Regions from separate parts of the Candidatus Enterococcus ikei genome, predicted to be linked through region 2. Evidence: predicted binding sites of a transcription regulator. Region 2 holds the regulator's gene; each other region holds the start of a gene.

Region 1 (6,547 bases), on a different contig from region 2:
AGTCACAGGATCTTTGACTAAATTAGCACCCCATAAACCTGCTAGAGAAGTAATGATCAGACCAAGGATCATTGCCACAAATCCCCAGATAGATGCTTTAGCTACTGTGTTTGAGGCATCTTCTGCTGTTTGTCTAGCTTCTTTGATATCTTTATCTAATTCTTTTTTCGCATCTTCAAGACTTGTTTGTGCATTTTCAATTTGTATTTGTGCTTCTTTAGAAGCCGTTTGTAATTCATTGTAGATATTATCTGTTGCTTGTTTTGCTTCATCTTCAGATAGATCAGTGTTTGCTGCAACAGCGTTAGCGATTGCTGGTCGGTCAACTGAATCACCGATTTTTTTCGCTTTTTCTTTTAAAGAGTCGCCTGTATCTTTGAAGATTTTATCTGAGTTATCTGGGTTTTTAAGGATTTCTTTTCCAGCATCTGTGATTTCATCCGTTGCTTCTTTCATTTGATCCTTCAAGTAATCAGGTTGTAACTCTTTCACGTCAGTATCAGATAAGACTTTTTTGACTTGCCCTTGAAGTTCACTTGTATCAACTGATTGGACACCTTCTGTCACTTTGTCGAAACCTTTACTGATGGCATCAGACGTACCAGATGCTACAGTTTCTACCGTACTGCCTGTTGCTGAAGCGATATTACCAAACAACGAACCAATCGCTGAGAATGCGCCGATCGCTGTATAAGAAAGAATTGCTAATAAGACTAAAACACTGGTTGCCCAAGTTAAAAATCCATGAACTAGGCCAACTCTGCGAGCTGCCACCCCTGCAATAAATCCACTACAAAATAATGAAAGAACAAATGTCACCACTGTCCAAATAATAAGTCCTGTTCCCACACCATCTAACGGATTGTCAGATGTTGGTTTAACCATTCCAAAACCAATGGCTGATCCAATCAAACTTAAAGTAAAGAAAATCGCAAAGAAGGAAACCAATCCTGCAATAATCGCCCCCCAAGAGATATTCACCCCTGCTTCATCTTGCGTTGTTAAGTACGATACAAAACCTTTTTTTCTCGTATTCTTTTCCATAATTTCCATCCTTTCGTTAATTTTTTTATTAATTGGTACACTATCAACTATAAAAGCAGAAAATATTTAGTGCAAATGATACGATTTTATTTCTAATTGAATACTCACTTTTTCGAATAAATCAGATCTAATTAAAAAATACCGCTGCTGATTTATTTGACAAAAAAATACTCAATCCACTAATCAGAAAAGCGATTCCGTGTCTTGAGTATTTTTATTTTATTATTCTTGATAGTAAGACTCGTAACCAAAATGTTCATAAGCTAGAGCTGTAGCAATCCGTCCTCTTGGTGTTCGCTTGATAAAGCCTTTTTGGATCAAGTAAGGTTCGTACATATCCTCAACTGTTTCAGTCTCTTCACTGATATTTACAGCTAAGGTACTTAAACCAACGGGACCACCGCCATACAATTCGATCATTGTTTTTAATAACTTTTGATCGACATAATCCAAGCCTTGGTGATCAACTTGTAATAAAGTTAACGCTTGATCCGCGATCCCACGATCGATCGTACCATTTGACTGAACTTGCGCAAAATCCCGCACTCGTTTTAATAAACGGTTAGCAATTCTAGGTGTTCCACGAGAGCGACGGGCAATTTCAAACGCGCCTTCTTCTACGATTTCTGTTTGAAAAATATCTGCAGAGCGCAATACGATTTCTTTTAGATCTTGCGTTTCATAATATTCCATATGAGAAATGATCCCGAAACGATCTCTTAATGGCGCTGATAACATCCCTGCACGGGTCGTAGCGCCAATCAAGGTAAACGGCGGTAAGGGAAAATGAACTGGGTGCGCTGTTGTCCCTTGTCCTACCATGATATCTACGTAAAAATCTTCCATAGCAGAATACAACATTTCTTCTACCACACGAGGTAAACGATGGATCTCATCAATAAATAAAACATCGCCTGGTTCAAGTTCATTTAAAATGGCGACTAAATCTCCAGCTCGTTCGATCGCAGGTCCACTGGTCGTACGGATATTAACATGCATCTCATTGGCAATCACCATGGCCATTGTTGTTTTTCCTAATCCCGGTGGGCCATATAAAAGTGTATGGTCTAACGCTTCTTCCCGATTTCGGGCAGCTTCGATGTAAATCGTAAGCTCTTGTTTGACTTTATCTTGACCGATATATTGTTCGAGAAATTGAGGTCGTAGTGACTTTTCCAGTGATTCTTCGCCTTCGCTTGTTTGAGCGGAAAGTAGTCTTTCATCTTCTGTCATAGCCATTCCTCCTTAGCGTTTCATCATAAATTTCAATGCATTGCGCAAGTATTCGTCTGTTGCTTGTGTACCTAATTCTTCTAATTTTGGCGTGATTCGTTTGATTTCTTTTTCACTGTAGCCTAATGCACTTAGGGCTTCTAATGCTTCTGTTAGTGATTGATTTGTTGATGATGCATTCGGCGCTTTAGCCATAGCTTCAACGGCCGCATCTGATGTTTCCAACTCGCCTAATTTACCTTTTAGATCTAGAATCATTTGTTGTGCCGTTTTCTTACCTACACCAGGGAATTTTGTTAGATACGCCGCATCTTCACTTTCGATCGCATTGATCAACCCACCGTGATCTTCTGAAGCCATGATTGCTAAACCACTTTTAGGCCCGATTCCTGAAACGCTGATTAGTTTTAAGAAAAGTTGTTTTTCATCTAAATCGCCAAATCCGTATAAAGAATGTGCATCTTCACGAATGACTTGATGAACATAAATTTTGATTTGTTGATCCGTTTTTCCAGAATAACGATAGGGATTGCCTACAGAAATCTGAAACCCGATGCCATTTGTTTCTACTACAATATAATAAGGACTGATAAACGTGACTTTACCAATGATATACTCGTACATAATTTCACCTTTCTAAATGAGGTTGGTTCAAAAGCGTTTAGCTCCCAGAAATAAGAAGGAGCTGCTTTTAGACCACCGCTTCCTGCGTTTAACACGCACATACGTTTCTATTTTAGCACAAATCCGAGAAAATCAGTAGCTTGATAAAAAGAAAGCCAATACGAATTATAATTAAATTCGCATTGGCTTATTTTTTTATTCAGAAATGTATGTCCATTTATAGTCATATCGTGCGCCAGCTCCGTGAGCTACTACACCTTTAACTTTTGAACTACGCATATGTGCTTCTGCTTTTTGATAAACTGGAGCAACACCCATATCGTCCATCAATAGTTTTTCAGCATCCACCATATCCGTCCAACGTTTTTCTGGATCAGAAGCATTTTTACTACCTGAATCTTTTACTAGTTGGTCATATTTTTCATTTGAATAGCGACCTCTGTTGTAAGAGCCACCAGTTAGGAATAAATCAGTGAAACTGCTTGGGTCAGCATAATCTGCGCCCCAACCGCCCATGATCACTTCAAAATCTCCATTTTTACCACGGTCTAAACGAACAGTAAACGGTACATTTGTCACTGTCACATCCACACCATCAAGGGTTTCTTTCACTGCGCCTTGGATATATTCTAGTACTTTTTTGGTAGAATCAGTATCATCACCAACTATATCAAGTTTGAATGAATCGATTCCTAATTCTTTTTTCGCTTTTTCCCAGTACTCTTTTGCTTTCTTTGTGTCATGAGTCAATACATTTTTATTTTCATCAGCAAAGTCTTTGTTGCCTTCTGGTGAAAATGACATGCCCGCTGGCACGAGACCAGTAGAAGCAACTGAACCGTCTCCTAAGATTCGGTCAACTAACGCATCGCGATCGATCGAATAAGAAATTGCTTTACGTAGATTGGCATTGTGATACGGTGATTTTTCATCTCTTTGATTGAATTCAAGATATGACGTTCGAGCATCTTTCTCGATTACAAGTTCTGGATCATCAGCCATTTGTTTTGCTAATTCTCCACTCAAGATCACATCGTCTGCTTGTCCATCTTGGAAAAGGTTCAATGATGTCGGTGCTTCTTTGACTACTTTTACTTCGATTTTATCTAGTTGAACGGCATCTTTATCCCAATATTGTTCATTTTTTGTATAAGACCATTCAGTGTCTGTTCCAGGTCCGTCAAAATCAGTTAATGTAAAGGGTCCGTTATAAACTGATGCATCACTCGTTGTTGCATAATCTTTGCCTTTTTCTTCGACTATTTTTTTATTTTGTGGGAAAAATGATGGGAATGCCAGCAAGTAATCAAAGTATGGTGTTTCTTGTTCTAAGGTTACTTCTAGTTCATGATCACCAATTGCTTTGATCCCTAATTCATCCAGTCCTTTTTTCCCAGCAGAAACGTCTGCACCGTTTTTGACTAATTCAAACATGTACGCATACTCTGCTGCTGTTTTAGGATCTGCTGTGCGCTGCCATCCGTAGACATAATCTGAAGCCAATACGGGATCCCCATTTGACCATTTAGCATCTTCTCTAAGTTTAAATGTGTAAGTCAACCCGTCGTCGCTTTTCTTTGCCAGTTCTACTGCGCCGGCTGGTTGAGGTTTGCTCTTATCATCTAAACGATATAGCCCTTCATAGACATTGTTCAATGCTGAAAAGCTGATCGTATTTGTTGCTACTGATAAATCTGCACTTGGCATTTCTTGTTGAACGACTAGTTTAAAAAGCTGTTCCCCACTCGCTTTTTTACTATCCGTACTGCTATCTGTAGAACCAGTCTTGCCACCACCGCAGGCAGCTAATACTAGAGTAGATAGCATCATAACACTGATTAGTTTCGTTATGTTTTTTTTCTTCATTTTATTCTCCTCAATAAATAATTATTTTCTTTTCTAATTTTAATTTTCTGAATATTTTTATAATACTAGAAATCTTAGCAAATAGCAATCTTTTTTATGACATAAAAAAACAACGTTTGTTATTCATTTTTAACAACTAAAAAAAGCCCACCTTAGTAGACTTTTCATACTTTGGCAGACCTTTTAGCTATTTAAATAAGGTTTTATATTCTCCATATCCTTCTTTTTCCAGCTCATTCACCGGAATGAAACGTAATGCTGCTGCATTAATACAATAACGTAACCCACCTTGATCTCGCGGTCCATCTGTAAAAACATGTCCTAAATGAGAATCAGCATCTTTACTGCGTACTTCAACACGACGCATTCCTAAAGAAAAATCTGAATTTTCTTTGACGCCTTGTTTTTCAATTGGTTTAGTAAAAGCCGGCCAGCCACAGCCTGCATCGTATTTGTCTGTTGAACTAAAGAGCGGTTCACCACTAACGATATCTACATAAATACCTTCTTGGTAAAAATCGTCATATTTTCCAGTAAAAGGTCTTTCAGTCGCATTTTCTTGTGTTACAGCATATTCGATATCAGATAGCTTTTCTTTCAACTCTTCTTTTGTTGGTTTTTCCATGATAAATCACACCCTCGCATTTTAGTTAGTCTTATCATAGCATCATTGCGAAAAAAACACTCATTTTCTGTTTAGAAAATGGGTGTTTACGTCTATTATTAGTTCCAAGGAATATCTAAATTAATATTTTCAGCTAAATCGATGCTCTCTTGTCTCTTAGCCTGTCTAACTTGTTTTCTCGTCTCGTAGCCCTCACAAATAAAGCGTTCTTCTTTCGTTTCTGGCTCAATCGTATCTGGCAATTGCACTCCTTTAGGTACGACAAAGGTCATAAAACAAGTTCCAGCTAGATAACGCTCCCCTGTAAATAAGTCTTCACCGATCACTTTGGCGAATATTTCCATTGAGCGTGTGCCCACTCCTGATACATAGGCATCGATACAAACTGAATGATCTGCTTTTAAAGGCGCTAGGAAATCTAAATGATCGACAGAAGCTGTTACGATCGCCGCTCTTGACACGCGAACAGCTGAAATACCTGCTGTTTCATCTAGCCAAGCCATCAATTGACCGCCAAATAAGGTTTTATGAAAATTTAAGTGAGGATACGTGATCATATGTGTTTGAATGGCTCTTGTTTGTGAACATTTCATTCATTATTTCCTTCTTTCATCGTTCAGTTACTACTCAAAAGATGGCAGCATTCGGTACAGTGTCGCAATAGGCAATCCCATAATCGAATAATAATCACCTTGAATACTTTTTACGAGCAAAGCGCCCTGCCCTTGAATGCCGTATGCTCCAGCTTTATCTTCGTACTCTTTTGTATCTAAGTAGCGATTGATTTCTTCATTTGTTAAATCGTAAAATTCTACTGTAGCCGGAACTGTAGCCGAAGATTCTTGATCATCTTTCATTAAGACTACACTAGTATAGACTTTATGTGTTCTACCGCTCAGTTTTTGCAACATCCGAAAAGCATCATCTCTGGAAGTGGGTTTTCCTAAAATTTCATTATCGATTGTTACGATCGTATCAGAACCGATCACTAAATCATTTGGATATTGTTTTGCAATATGTGCTGCTTTTTGTGCGGCCATCGTCAAGACATAGTCCATCGGGGTAAAATACCCTTTGACTTCTTCATTGATATCAGCTGGCACAACTTTGAAGTCAGCAATGATTCTACTCAACAACTCACGTCTGCGAGGGGAT
Region 2 (6,547 bases):
GGAACGTATAAAGGAAAGTCAACTACAACTCCAGAAGCAATTCTGCCTAGACCAAGAATCAAAGATTTAACTAAAAATCGTCAACGACGTTTAGAAGAATTACGATCTGGGAAAAGATAATAAAAAAATCGATCAACAAATTGTCTCTAAATGGACTATTCGTTGATCGATTTTATTTTTTTTATGCGACTTGTAGTACTTGACCTACAGTAATTAGCTCAGCGGATAATCCGTTTGAAGCCATCAATTGGTCAACTGAAATGCCAAATCTTTCAGCTATTCCCCAAAGTGTATCGCCTGATGCAACTGTATAGGATTGAGCAGTTGCTGTTGAAGTTGCAGTACTTTGTCCAACAGTCTCAGTACCACTTGTTACTGTTGGTTCAGCGGTTCCCCAATCATAAGCTGTTAAACCATAAGTTGCAATCAACCAATTCAGTTTGCTAGCATAATTAGGATCTGTAGCATAACGGCCTGCTAAAGCTGCTGTAGCGTCTGTATAATTCGTAGTATTACTCTTCCATACACCAGAGTAATGATAATTCCCATTAGAAGCTAGCGTTGTTTTTAATACATTAGCATGGTCTTGAAATGATTCAGCATACGATGAATAACTTCTAAACGGTTCAGTCATCGTCACCCATTCCCCATTCAAATATTCTGACGTAGGCATGTAAACTGTTTGCCCACCATAGCTACCTTTTACTCCAAATAAATTATAATTTGGTGCAGCAGCTAAGCCAGATGTACCATAACTACTTTCTAATAATGCTTGAGCAATCATCACAGATGCATATAAATCGTTCGCACTAGCTACAGAAGCAGCTGAATATCCAATAGAATCAATAAATGCTTGTTGAGAAACAGCTCCTTGCTGATCAACTTCAGTTGCTTGAACGCCCATCGGCAAAATATTACCAACAACTGGAAGAAATACTAACGAAGTTCCTATTACAGAAGCAATTCGTTTACTATTACTTTTGTGTTCTTTTTGTTGATGCCTGCTGCTTCTTGTTTTATTCTCATTCATTCACTTGTTCCTCCTCAATAGAACATCATAATATCATTCTACTCGGGGATTTTTTTATAAACAATTATTTAGACCTAAAATGTGAAGTTTTAAAGTGGGTGTAATCCATCTGAAATTTTTGTTTTATTAATCACTTCGAATTTGTTTTAATCTTTTTACATAGAGTATGTTATTCGGATATTTATTTTATCTCTAATCCTTTCAGGTCTATATTATTAAAATTAATTTAATGAAAATAATAAATATTTCCATTATTACAAAAATATTACATAAAAAAAATAAAAACAGATGGGAAAACCCCATCTGTTTTTTTGATTTTATAAGTTATTGTATTTTGAAACAACGTTATCAACTGTAAAACCAAATTCTTTCAACACTAAATCGCCAGGAGCTGAAGCACCAAAGTGATTAATCGTTACTGTAGTACCAGCAGTACCTACATAACGTTCCCAACCAAATGGTGAAGCAGCTTCAACAGCCACACGTTTTACTACATCTTTTGGTAAAACTGACTCTTTATATTCTTCTGTTTGCTTTTCAAACAAGTCAAAACTTGGCATTGAAACGACAGAAACGTCTTTTCCTTGTTCAGCCAATGCTTTTTGAGCTTCGATTGCTAAGTTCACTTCAGAACCAGTAGCAATCAGGATTCCTTCAGGTTTAGCACCCTTTTGCGAAGAAATTACATAAGCGCCTTTTTGAACAAATTCACTTGCTTTTTCTTTTGTTCCTTCGATCACTGGTAAGTTTTGACGGCTCAAAACTAAAACAGTCGGTGCATCTTTTGTCGTCATTGCGATTTTCCAAGCTGCCACTGTCTCATTACCATCTGCTGGACGTAAAACCTGCACACCTGGCATGCAGCGAATACTTGCTAGTTGTTCAACTGGTTCATGTGTTGGTCCATCTTCTCCAACAGCAACTGAATCATGTGTCAATACATAAGTTACTGGTGTATTTTGAATTGCAGCTAAACGAACAGCTGGACGTAAATAGTCAGTAAATACAAAGAATGTTCCGCCATACACACGGCTTCCCCCATGTAATTGAATCCCGTTCATTGCAGCGGCCATTGCAAACTCACGAACACCAAACCAAATGTTGCGACCTTCATATTGACCTGGTTCAAAATCTTTTTCAGATGCAACCATTGTATTATTTGAAGCAGACAAGTCAGCAGATCCGCCCCAAAAACTAGGTACAGCTTTTGAAATAGCTTGAATCGTTTCTTTACTAGTTACACGACTAGCTGCACTTGATCCCACTTCATAGGTTGGTAATTCACTATCCCAGTTCTCAGGAAGCTCATCTGAAAATGCTTGTTTAAATTGTTTAGCTAACTCAGGATGTTCTTTTGTATAGTTCTCGAACATGTTGTTCCATTTATTTTCTGCTGCTTCGCCTTCTTCAACCATTGTCTCTTTAAAGCGAGTAGCTACTTCTTCTGGAACCGTGAAATCAGGATATTCCCAGCCATAAACAGCTTTAGCGGCTGTAATTCCTTCTGCTCCGATTGGTGCACCATGCACTGAAGAAGTTCCTTCTTTTGGTGCGCCATAACCAATTACAGTTTTCACTTCAATCAAAGTTGGTTTGTCTGACTCAGCTTTAGCAGCTTCAATAGCTTTCGAAATAGCTTCCAAATCATTGCCATCTTTAACTAAAATATGTTGCCAACCATATGCTTCATAGCGGGCGCCAACATTTTCTGTGAAGGCTTTTGATGTTGGTCCATCTAAAGAGATGTCATTTGAATCGTATAACACGATCAATTTACCTAATTTCATATGTCCAGCCATAGAACTTGCTTCTTGAGAAACACCCTCCATCAAATCACCATCGCCACATAGAGCATACGTATAATGGTCGATCACAGGGAAGCTGTCACGATTATAAGTCGCTGCTGTATGTGCTTCAGCCATAGCCATACCTACAGCCATAGCGATACCTTGACCTAAAGGACCAGTTGTTGCTTCAACACCATCTGTATGATGCACTTCTGGGTGTCCAGGTGTTTTGCTATTCCATTGACGGAAGCTTTTCAAATCATCTATTGTGACATTGTAGCCAGCTAAGTGAAGTAAACTATAAAGCATTGCTGAACCATGACCTGCTGAAAGAATAAAACGATCTCTATCTGCCCAATTTGTTGATGTTTTAGGGTTTACTTTTAAATGTTTTGTCCAAAGTGCATAAGCCATAGGTGCAGCACCCATTGGTAATCCAGGATGTCCTGAGTTTGCTTTTTGTACTGCTTCGATACTCAATGTGCGAATTGTATTAACGCCTAACTGATCCGTGTTGTCGAACAAAAAAATCATCTCCTATTTAGGTTTTTTTTACCTTTATTAACTATATTTTAGCGTATTTCCTTTATGAAAGCAATTACTTTTAGTAAAAAAAACTAAAATTATTTTCTATTGTGTAATCCTTTAGCCTTTTGGATCTCTTTCAATTTTTCAGGCGTTACATCATTTCCTTTAGGATCAACAACTTTCATCCCTTCTATATGATGACGCATACCTCCCCGGAAAGCAGCTAGATATTCTTGACGAAGTACTTTTTGTTCTTCTTTTTCTTTCTCAGACAATCCGCTGTCCTTTGCCTTTTTAGCAAGTTCATTGATTCGTTTCATTTTTTCTGACGATAACATGTTTTTGCCTCCTTAATATAAAAACATAGTGGGCTTGTCCATCGCTGTCATGAAAATAGGGAAATAAGTTTGTGACACGTTTTCTCACAAGTCTATTTTTATCTTTTCTCTGATGAGCTAGCACACTAGCAAGACAAGTTTACTTTCCATGTCTATCTTATAAGATGAGCAGGAAAAATACAACCATATTCACGATAAAAATGAGGAACAACACCTCTTATTTACAGAATGTAACGTTAAACACAGCTATTTTTTCCCGAAAATATGCATGATTTACTTTTTTCAAAAAAACACGAACGCTTGTTTGATTCCTGTATGAAACTATGGTACACTAAAATTATAAATCGAAAGAAGGTGCGGGTTGTGGTGAAACGTACAGACACAAGACAAATCGAAGTATTAAAATATATATATGAACAAGTTGAGCTTAAAGGCTATCCACCAACCGTGAGAGAGATTGGAAAAGCAGTTGATCTTTCTTCAACCTCTACTGTCCATGGACATTTAGCGCGTTTAGAAAAAAAAGGCTTGATTTTACGTGACCCTACAAAGCCAAGAGCAATTGAATTAACTGCTGATGGTTTGGAAACAATTGGTGTCAAGCCATCAGTCATTCCAATGCTTGGTGTTGTTACAGCTGGTGAACCTATTTTAGCTGTAGAAGAAGCTTCTGACTTTTTCCCTGTTCCGCCAGATTTACAGACAGAAGAAAATGCTTTATTCATGCTGACTATTAGAGGAGAAAGTATGATCAATGCAGGGATTTTAGATGGCGATCAAGTCATCGTTCGTAAACAAAGTGCTGCTTCTAATGGTGATATCGTTATTGCTATGACAGATGAAGACGAAGCGACTTGCAAGCGATTCTTTAAAGAGTCAGATCATATTCGTTTACAGCCAGAAAATGATGCATTAGACCCAATTATTTTGAATAATGTAAGCATTTTGGGCAAAGTTGTTGGATTATATCGCAATCATATTTAGGTAATAAGAAAAACCATGCTGGAATAAGTATGGTTTTTTGCTCTATCCATATCTTAAGAGAAACAGAGTAACTTTTATCGAAAATGACACTTCCTACCACCCTTCTCCTTTCCTCTTTAATCTCCAAAAAAACTTATGAAAGAATTCATTCAGGCTAAAATCTGAATAAATTCAATTCATAAGTTCAAGTGTCAGTTATTCAGAGGCTACTTTACGTTGATAGGTTTCAAATTGATACGCGTAATTATTTTCTTCATCCTGGACCCCGTCGCTTAAATTGATCAATGTCCAATCATCCCAAGAAACAGTCGGAAATTTGGTATCTCCAACGAATGTATGATGAATAACCGTACGATATAACACATCACAATATGGCAGGAAATCTTCATATACTGCTGATCCACCAGCAATAAAGGTAATTCCAGAGAATGTCTTCGCATAATCAAGTACGTCCTCTATAGCGTGAAGTACGATGACTCCTTTTGCAGAATACTCTTTGTCTCTAGTTATGACAATTGTTTGTCGATTTGGCAATGGACGGCTCCCCATGCCTTCAAAAGTCTTTCTTCCCATAACGATCGTGTTATCTTCAGTCATTTGTTTAAAAAATTTCAAATCATTCGGCAAATGCCAAGGTAAACGATTTTCTTTACCGATTGTCCCTTGTTCATCTTGTGCCCATATGGCTGCTAGCATGGAGGAACTCCTTTCAAATTAAACGGCGATTGGCGCCTTGATTGCTGGATGTGGATCATATCCTTCAATAACGATATCTTCCATTTCAAAATCGAAAACAGATTGTTTTTCCTGATTCAATTTTAAATTCGGAAATGAACGAATGTCTCTTGTAAGTTGTTCGTTCATTTGGTCGACATGGTTTGTATATAAATGTGCATCCCCGATTGTGTGCACAAAATCTCCCACTTGCAAACCAGTTTCATGTGCAATCAAATGCGTCAATAACGCATAACTAGCAATGTTAAACGGAACTCCTAGAAAAACATCGCCACTTCGTTGATACAACTGGCAACTTAATTTACCATCATTTACATAAAATTGAAACATTGTATGACAAGGTGGTAAAGCCATAGAAGGGACATCTTCTGGATTCCAAGCCGAAACAATCAAGCGACGAGAATCTGGTGTTTTTTTGATCATGTCAATGACATTTTTTAATTGATCAATAAAATGACCTTCTTTTGTTTCCCAATGACGCCATTGCGCTCCATAAATATTACCTAACTCACCATATTTAACAGCAAAAGCCTCATCCGTCAAAATATTTTCGCAAAATTCTTTATGTTCTTTTTCATAGCTCGCTTTAAAAGCTTCATCTGCTAAGACGCGACGGCCAAAATCTGTCATGTCCGGACCATGGTAGTCTTCACTTTTGATATAACGCTCAAACGCCCATTCATCCCATATATGGTTGTTGTGTTGTAATAGGTAACGAATATTAGTATCTCCTTTTAAAAACCATAACAACTCACTTTTAATTAAACCAAATGGTACTCGCTTAGTCGTCAACAAAGGAAATCCTTCTGATAAATCAAAACGCATTTGGTGACCAAAAATACTGCGTGTACCAGTTCCTGTACGGTCTTCTTTCAAGTGACCTTCCTCTAAAATTTTGCGGCCTAATGCTAAATATGCTTCTTCCATAGTTGCTGCCTCCTAATTTTCTGCAAATTCACTCAAATATTCCCAGCGTTCCATTTTTTCTTCTAACTCTTGTTCAACAGCTGATAACTCCGTTTGAAGTTGCTGTAGTTTAGTAAAATCATCACCTTGATGATTCATCTCTTCTGTAAGCTGTGCTGTTCGTTCTTCAAGTTGCCCAATATCTGTTTCGATTGTTGCCCACTCTTTTTGTTCCATGT
Region 3 (6,547 bases), on a different contig from region 2:
CATAACCAGTAATATTTTTATACTTTCCTGGTTTATTAGAATTTCGATTGATTTTTTGAGCTAGTGCTTTTTTCAATATTTGATTCACCAAGGTACTCTTTCCTGATCCAGAAACTCCTGTCACTGCTACAAATTCTCCTAATGGAAATTCTACTGTAACATTTTTCAAATTGTTCTCAGATGCGCCAGTGACTTTGATTTTATCTCCATTGCCTTTGCGACGTTTTTTAGGGACAGGAATCACTTTTTTTCCGGAAAGATATTGACCTGTTAAGGAATTAGGATTTTCAGCTACTTCTTCTGGTGTTCCTGAAGCAACAATTTCCCCACCTAAATGTCCAGCTCCTGGTCCTACATCAATCAGATAATCAGACGCCCACATAGTATCTTCATCATGTTCAACAACAATCAGAGTATTTCCTAAATCACGCATTTTCTTAAGCGATTCGATCAAACGGTCATTATCCCGTTGATGCAGTCCAATCGATGGTTCGTCCAGAATATATAAGACACCAGATAAATTGGAACCGATCTGTGTTGCCAAACGAATCCGCTGAGCTTCTCCACCAGATAATGTTCCCGCTGCCCGACTAAGTGTTAGATAATCCAATCCCACATTTTTTAAAAAGTTCAAACGATCTTCAACTTCTTTTAAAATAGGTTTAGCAATCATTTGTTCTTGTTCTGATAGTTTTACCGTTTCAAAAAACTGTATAGCATTCTTAATTGCCAAACCAGTAACTTGACCAATATTAGTATTATCGATTTTGACTGATAAAGCTTGAGGATTTAAGCGATAGCCTTTACAAGTATGACAAGTCAGTTCAGTCATGTATAAACGCATTTGATCCCGAGTAAAATCACTATTTGTTTCGTGGTAACGGCGCTTGATATTAGTCAAAACACCTTCAAATGGCACTTCCACATCACGAACTCCGCCAAAGTCATTTTCATAATGGAAATGGAAAGGTTCACCATTTGACCCATTTAAAATAATATCTTGATGTTCTTCTGGCAGTTCATTGAATGGTGTATCCATATCGATATTAAAACTATCTGCTGCTTGTTCAAGCATTTGCGGATAGTATTGTGAACTGATTGGATTCCACGGAGCGATCGCACCTTCACGTAAAGTTTTGGTTGGATCTGGAATCACTAGATCACGATCAACTTCTAGTTTAATCCCTAATCCATCACAATCAGGACACGCACCAAATGGAGCATTGAAAGAAAACAATCTTGGCTCTAACTCGCCAACTGTAAAACCACAATATGGACAAGCATAGTGCTCACTAAAAAGCATTTCTTCTCCATCGATCACATCTACTAAGGCATACCCATCAGCTAAACGTAAGGCAGCTTCAAACGAATCAAATAAACGAGAACGAATTCCATCTTTAACAACGATTCGGTCAATTACGATTGCAATATCATGTTTTTTATTTTTCTCTAATTCAGGTGCTTCACTAACATCGTAGGTTTCACCATCAACACGCATCCGAACATAACCTTCGCGTTGAATCATTTCAAAAACTTTTTTATGTTGTCCTTTTTTCTTAACGATTACTGGTGCTAATACTTGAAGTTTAGTTTTTTCTGGTAGTTCCAGCACTTTGTCTACCATTTGCTCAACCGATTGACTGGTGATTTCAGTTCCATCATTAGGACAAATTGGGTGCCCGACACGAGCAAACAATAGTCTTAAATAATCATTGATTTCTGTTACTGTCCCAACTGTTGATCGAGGGTTTTTACTGGTTGTTTTTTGATCGATAGAAATCGCTGGGCTTAGTCCATCAATACTATCTACATCTGGTTTATCCATCTGTCCTAAAAATTGTCGCGCATACGCTGACAGACTTTCTACATAGCGACGTTGACCTTCAGCGTACAATGTATCAAAGGCTAATGAACTTTTACCAGAACCCGACAATCCAGTAACTACAACCATTTTGTCACGAGGAATTGTTACATCTATATCTTTTAAATTATGTGCACGTGCGCCATGAATGACGATTTTATCATTTGCCATTACTTCTCTCCTTTTGATTGTTAGTCCGATGTCCCTTACTTCTAAGCGAATTAATTCGCAAGAGTAACGGCTCTCCTTTGCTGTGAAATACAGCGAGTATTCTTATGAGCTGATGTTGAACCGTACAAGGTGACCGTAGGGAACGTTGATCCTTGATTTTGTCGGTTCGACCTTCATTTCTTAGTGCTTTCGTACTTAGAAATTGTTAAGATCGTAGTTCCTTCGTTACTCTCCTGCTTTTAACTCCAGAATTGTATCACGCAGAGTTGCTGCAGTTTCAAAGTCTAGTGCTTTCGCAGCGTCTCGCATTTCTTTTTCTAATTTCATCAATAAATCTGCTTTTTCTTGACGAGTCAATTCATGATAAGACTTATCAATCTTGAATGGTTCGCCTTTTTCATTTGTCTTAGAAATAGAAATCAATTCGCGGATTTCTTTAATGATCGTTTTCGGTGTAATCCCGTGTTCTTCATTATATTTTTCTTGGATGGAACGACGGCGAGCTGTTTCATCGATCGCTTTTTGCATCGAATCCGTCATTTTATCCGCGTACATAATGACTCTTCCATCTGAGTTACGGGCAGCACGCCCAATCGTTTGAATCAATGAGCGCTCACTTCTTAAGAAGCCTTCTTTATCAGCATCCAATATTGCAATCAGTGAAACTTCTGGTACATCCAGCCCTTCACGAAGTAAGTTGATACCGATCAGTACATCAAATTCACCTAAACGTAAATCACGAATGATCTCTGTTCGTTCTAACGTTTTGATATCACTATGAAGATACTTCACTTTGATCCCTAATTCTTTCAGGTAATCGGTTAAATCTTCAGACATTTTTTTCGTTAAAGTAGTTACAAACACACGTTGATCTTTTTCCACTCGCTCATGGATCTCACCAACTAAATCATCGATTTGTCCCATGATTGGACGTACTTCAATCAGTGGATCTAAGAGTCCAGTCGGTCGAATAATTTGAGGAATCACTGTATCTGTTTGTTCATATTCATATGGTCCAGGTGTTGCCGATACATAAACAACTTGATGAACGTGTTTTTCAAATTCTTCTAAACGTAACGGTCGGTTATCCAACGCACTTGGCAAACGGAATCCATAATCTACTAACATTTGTTTTCTGGCCCGGTCACCGTTATACATTCCTCGAACTTGAGGCATTGTTACGTGAGATTCGTCAATCACTAACAAGAAATCATCCGGAAAGAAATCAATCAGCGTATATGGCGGTTCTCCTTCTGAACGGCCATCCATATGACGGGAATAATTCTCAATGCCGGACGTATAGCCCATTTCTCGCATCATTTCGATATCATAATTGGTCCGTTGCTCTAAACGCTGAGCTTCCAGTAATTTATTTTCACTACGCAACACGTTTAAACGAGCATCTAATTCTGCTTGAATTTGTGAGATTGCGTGTTCCATATGTTCATCGTTGGTCACAAAGTGAGTTGCAGGGAAAATCGCTACATGCTCTGTTTCACCAATAATTTCACCTGTTAAAGCATCGACTTCTCTGATTCGTTCAATTTCATCACCAAAGAACTCAACTCTTAACGCATGTTCATCACGTGATGCCGGAAAGATTTCTACCACATCTCCTCGAACACGAAAACGCCCCCGTTGAAAATCAATGTCATTTCGCTCAAACTGAATATTGACTAAACTCGTTAATAATTGATTGCGATCCATCTCCATGCCTACACGAATAGAGACAACTTGTTCACTATATTCTTTAGGATCTCCTAAACCAAAAATACATGAAACAGAAGCAACTACGATCACGTCATTTCGTTCTAATAATGAGCTAGTCGCTGAATGTCGTAACTTATCGATCTCATCATTAATACTGGCATCTTTTTCTATATATGTATCACTAGAAGGAACATAAGCTTCTGGTTGATAATAATCATAGTAACTAACAAAATACTCGACCGCGTTATTAGGAAAGAATTCTTTAAACTCTCCATAAAGCTGTCCAGCTAATGTCTTATTATGAGCAATGACTAATGTCGGTTTGTTAACTTCTGTTATGACATTGGAAATCGTAAACGTCTTACCCGTTCCTGTGGCACCCAGTAAGATTTGCGCTTTTTCTCCGCCTTCGATACCTTCAACTAGCTTTTTGATTGCTTCGGGCTGATCTCCATCTGGCTCGTATTTTGATACTAAGTCAAATGTATTGGAGGTCTCTCTTTCTATCATTTAACATCCTCCCCTTACTTTATTTAGTTATTGATCTCAATTCAATAAAAAGAGACAAGAATCGCTGTTAGATAAACTAATCCAAGCTATACTTATCCACTCTTTTTAGTAAGAAACTTTCTCTTTCAATCAAAAAAATATCCTGTAATTATTTTACCATACCGAACATATTTTCGCTAGTTTTAGAATGCTTTGCGTATACGCAATTTTAGCTAATTTACATTTTATTTAACCTTTTAGATAGGACAAAGAATAGAAGAAAACAACGATTCGTGTTAAAACTATAAAAACCTTCTTACCCGCAATATGTCACTTTTTATAACATCGAATGTTAGGAAATGAGTTTTTTTTGACTTTCTTATTGTGAATGACTTGTGTTTTTGCCTTTTCTTACTATATAATTATCCAATATGCAAATATAGGAGGTATTTTATGAAAAGGAAACACTTTTTACTTTCATTCCTTGTGATGATGGCAAGTCTACTGACATTTACACTTGGGCAGTCTGCTCAGGCTGAGGAAAAAACATATAATATAGGAACAGATTTGACTTTTGCGCCTTTTGAATTTCAAGATTCAAAAGGTGAGTATGTTGGAATCGATGTTGATTTACTACATGCAATTGCTGAAGACCAAGATTTTAAAGTAAATCTAAAACCACTTGGCTTTGATAGTGCCATTCAGGCAGTTCAATCAAAACAAGTTGATGCGATGATCGCTGGTATGAGTATTACGGATGAACGCAAAAAATCTTTCGACTTCTCTGAACCTTATTTCGATAGCGGTCTACAAATGGCTGTCAAAAAAGGCAATGACAAAATCAAAAGCTATGACGATTTAAAAGGGAAAACTGTTGCAGCAAAAGTAGGAACTGAAAGTGCAACGTTCCTAGAAAAAAATCAAGACAAGTATGACTACACAATCAAAAACTTCGATGATGCAACTGGTCTTTATCAATCTCTTGAAAACGGTGAAGCTGATGCAATTTTTGATGACTATCCAGTTCTTGGTTATGCTATCACCAATGGACAAAAGCTACAATTAGTTGGTGAAAAAGAAACTGGAAGTTCTTATGGTTTTGCTGTAAAAAAAGGGCAAAACAAAGAATTGATTGAAAAATTCAATGCTGGTTTGAAAAACTTGAAAACTTCAGGTAAATATGAAGAAATCGTAGACAAGTATATTACTACTGGAACTGAACAAGAAGCAAAAAACGATAGTAAGATGAAAAAGATTCAACCTAAAAAAGAGACTTATGTAATTGCTAGTGATTCTACATTTGCGCCATTTGAATTCCAAAATTCTGATGGTAAATATGAAGGAATCGATGTTGATTTAGTTAAACGTATCGCAGAATTACAAGACTTTGATATCGAATTTAAATTCATCGGTTTCAGTTCTGCCGTTCAAGCTGTTGAATCTGGACAAGCTGATGCAATGATCGCAGGAATGACGATCACAGATGAACGTGAAAAATCATTTGACTTCTCAACACCTTATTTCGACAGTGGTATTCAAATCGCTGTCAAAAAAGGCAATGACAAAATCAATGCTTATGAAGATTTAAAAGGTAAAAAAGTTGGTGCTAAGATTGGGACTGAAAGTGCTGATTTTCTTGAAACCAACAAACAAAAATATGGATATTCAATCAAATATTTAGACACAACAGATGCTTTATACAGCGCTCTTGAAATCGGTGAGATCGATGCAATGATGGATGATTATCCAGTAATTGGTTACGGCGTTGCTCAAAAGCAACCCTTAACAACACCGATTCCTCGCGAAGAAGGCGGAAAATATGGCTTCGCTGTTAAAAAAGGTAAAAATCCAGAATTGATCCAAATGTTCAACGAAGGTTTAGCTGAATTAAAAAGAACAGGTGAATATGATGAAATCATCGGTAAATATGTAAAAGATGGTGCTTCTGAAAATAAAGTAGATGAATCAACATTCGTTGGTATGATCCAAAATAACTGGAAACGACTATTAAGTGGTTTATGGATGACTATTCAATTAACATTGATTTCATTTATTTTAGCCTTGATCGTTGGTGTGATCTTCGGATTATTCAGTGCTTCTCCTTCTAAAGCGTTACGTGTACTTTCTACTATCTATGTTGATATTATTCGCGGTATTCCTCTAATGGTTCTAGCTTTCTTCATTTATTTCGGCTTACCAGGAATTCTAGGTTTCAACATTCCAGTATTCCTTGCAGGAATCATTACTCTGACATTAAACGCCAGCGCTTATATCTCTGAAATTGTCCGCGGTGGAATCAACGCTGTGCCAGTTGGT

Evidence for each region. The regulator LexA, encoded in region 2, represses DNA repair genes until DNA is damaged. The targets are predictions, from matches to a motif close to CNAACANNTGTTNG.
Region 1: ruvA (Holliday junction branch migration protein RuvA) is a predicted target of LexA. The motif match lies at 2,996-3,009, and genes of this name have one in related genera.
Region 3: uvrB (excinuclease ABC subunit UvrB) is a predicted target of LexA. The motif match lies at 4,415-4,428, and genes of this name have one in related genera.

What each region holds. Positions count from the first base shown of each region.
Region 1 covers NZ_JAFLWD010000017.1:106,039-112,585, reverse strand. The annotation lists gene JZO69_RS08245 (hypothetical protein) at 1-1,044, opposite strand, end outside; gene ruvB (Holliday junction branch migration DNA helicase RuvB) at 1,267-2,277, opposite strand; gene ruvA (Holliday junction branch migration protein RuvA) at 2,290-2,901, opposite strand; gene JZO69_RS08230 (peptide ABC transporter substrate-binding protein) at 3,097-4,767, opposite strand; gene msrB (peptide-methionine (R)-S-oxide reductase MsrB) at 4,955-5,392, opposite strand; gene JZO69_RS08220 (acyl-CoA thioesterase) at 5,491-5,985, opposite strand; gene JZO69_RS08215 (Maf family protein) at 6,016-6,547, opposite strand, start outside.
Region 2 covers NZ_JAFLWD010000027.1:5,947-12,493, forward strand. The annotation lists gene JZO69_RS11250 (4-hydroxy-3-methylbut-2-enyl diphosphate reductase) at 1-120, shown strand, start outside; gene JZO69_RS11255 (glucosaminidase domain-containing protein) at 182-1,030, opposite strand; gene tkt (transketolase) at 1,348-3,342, opposite strand; gene JZO69_RS11265 (DUF896 family protein) at 3,441-3,683, opposite strand; gene lexA (transcriptional repressor LexA) at 3,999-4,667, shown strand; gene JZO69_RS11275 (dihydrofolate reductase) at 4,863-5,363, opposite strand; gene JZO69_RS11280 (thymidylate synthase) at 5,382-6,329, opposite strand; gene JZO69_RS11285 (ABC-F family ATP-binding cassette domain-containing protein) at 6,342-6,547, opposite strand, start outside.
Region 3 covers NZ_JAFLWD010000061.1:1,056-7,602, reverse strand. The annotation lists partial or broken gene uvrA (excinuclease ABC subunit UvrA) at 1-2,032, opposite strand, end outside; gene uvrB (excinuclease ABC subunit UvrB) at 2,258-4,252, opposite strand; gene JZO69_RS16365 (amino acid ABC transporter substrate-binding protein/permease) at 4,685-6,547, shown strand, end outside.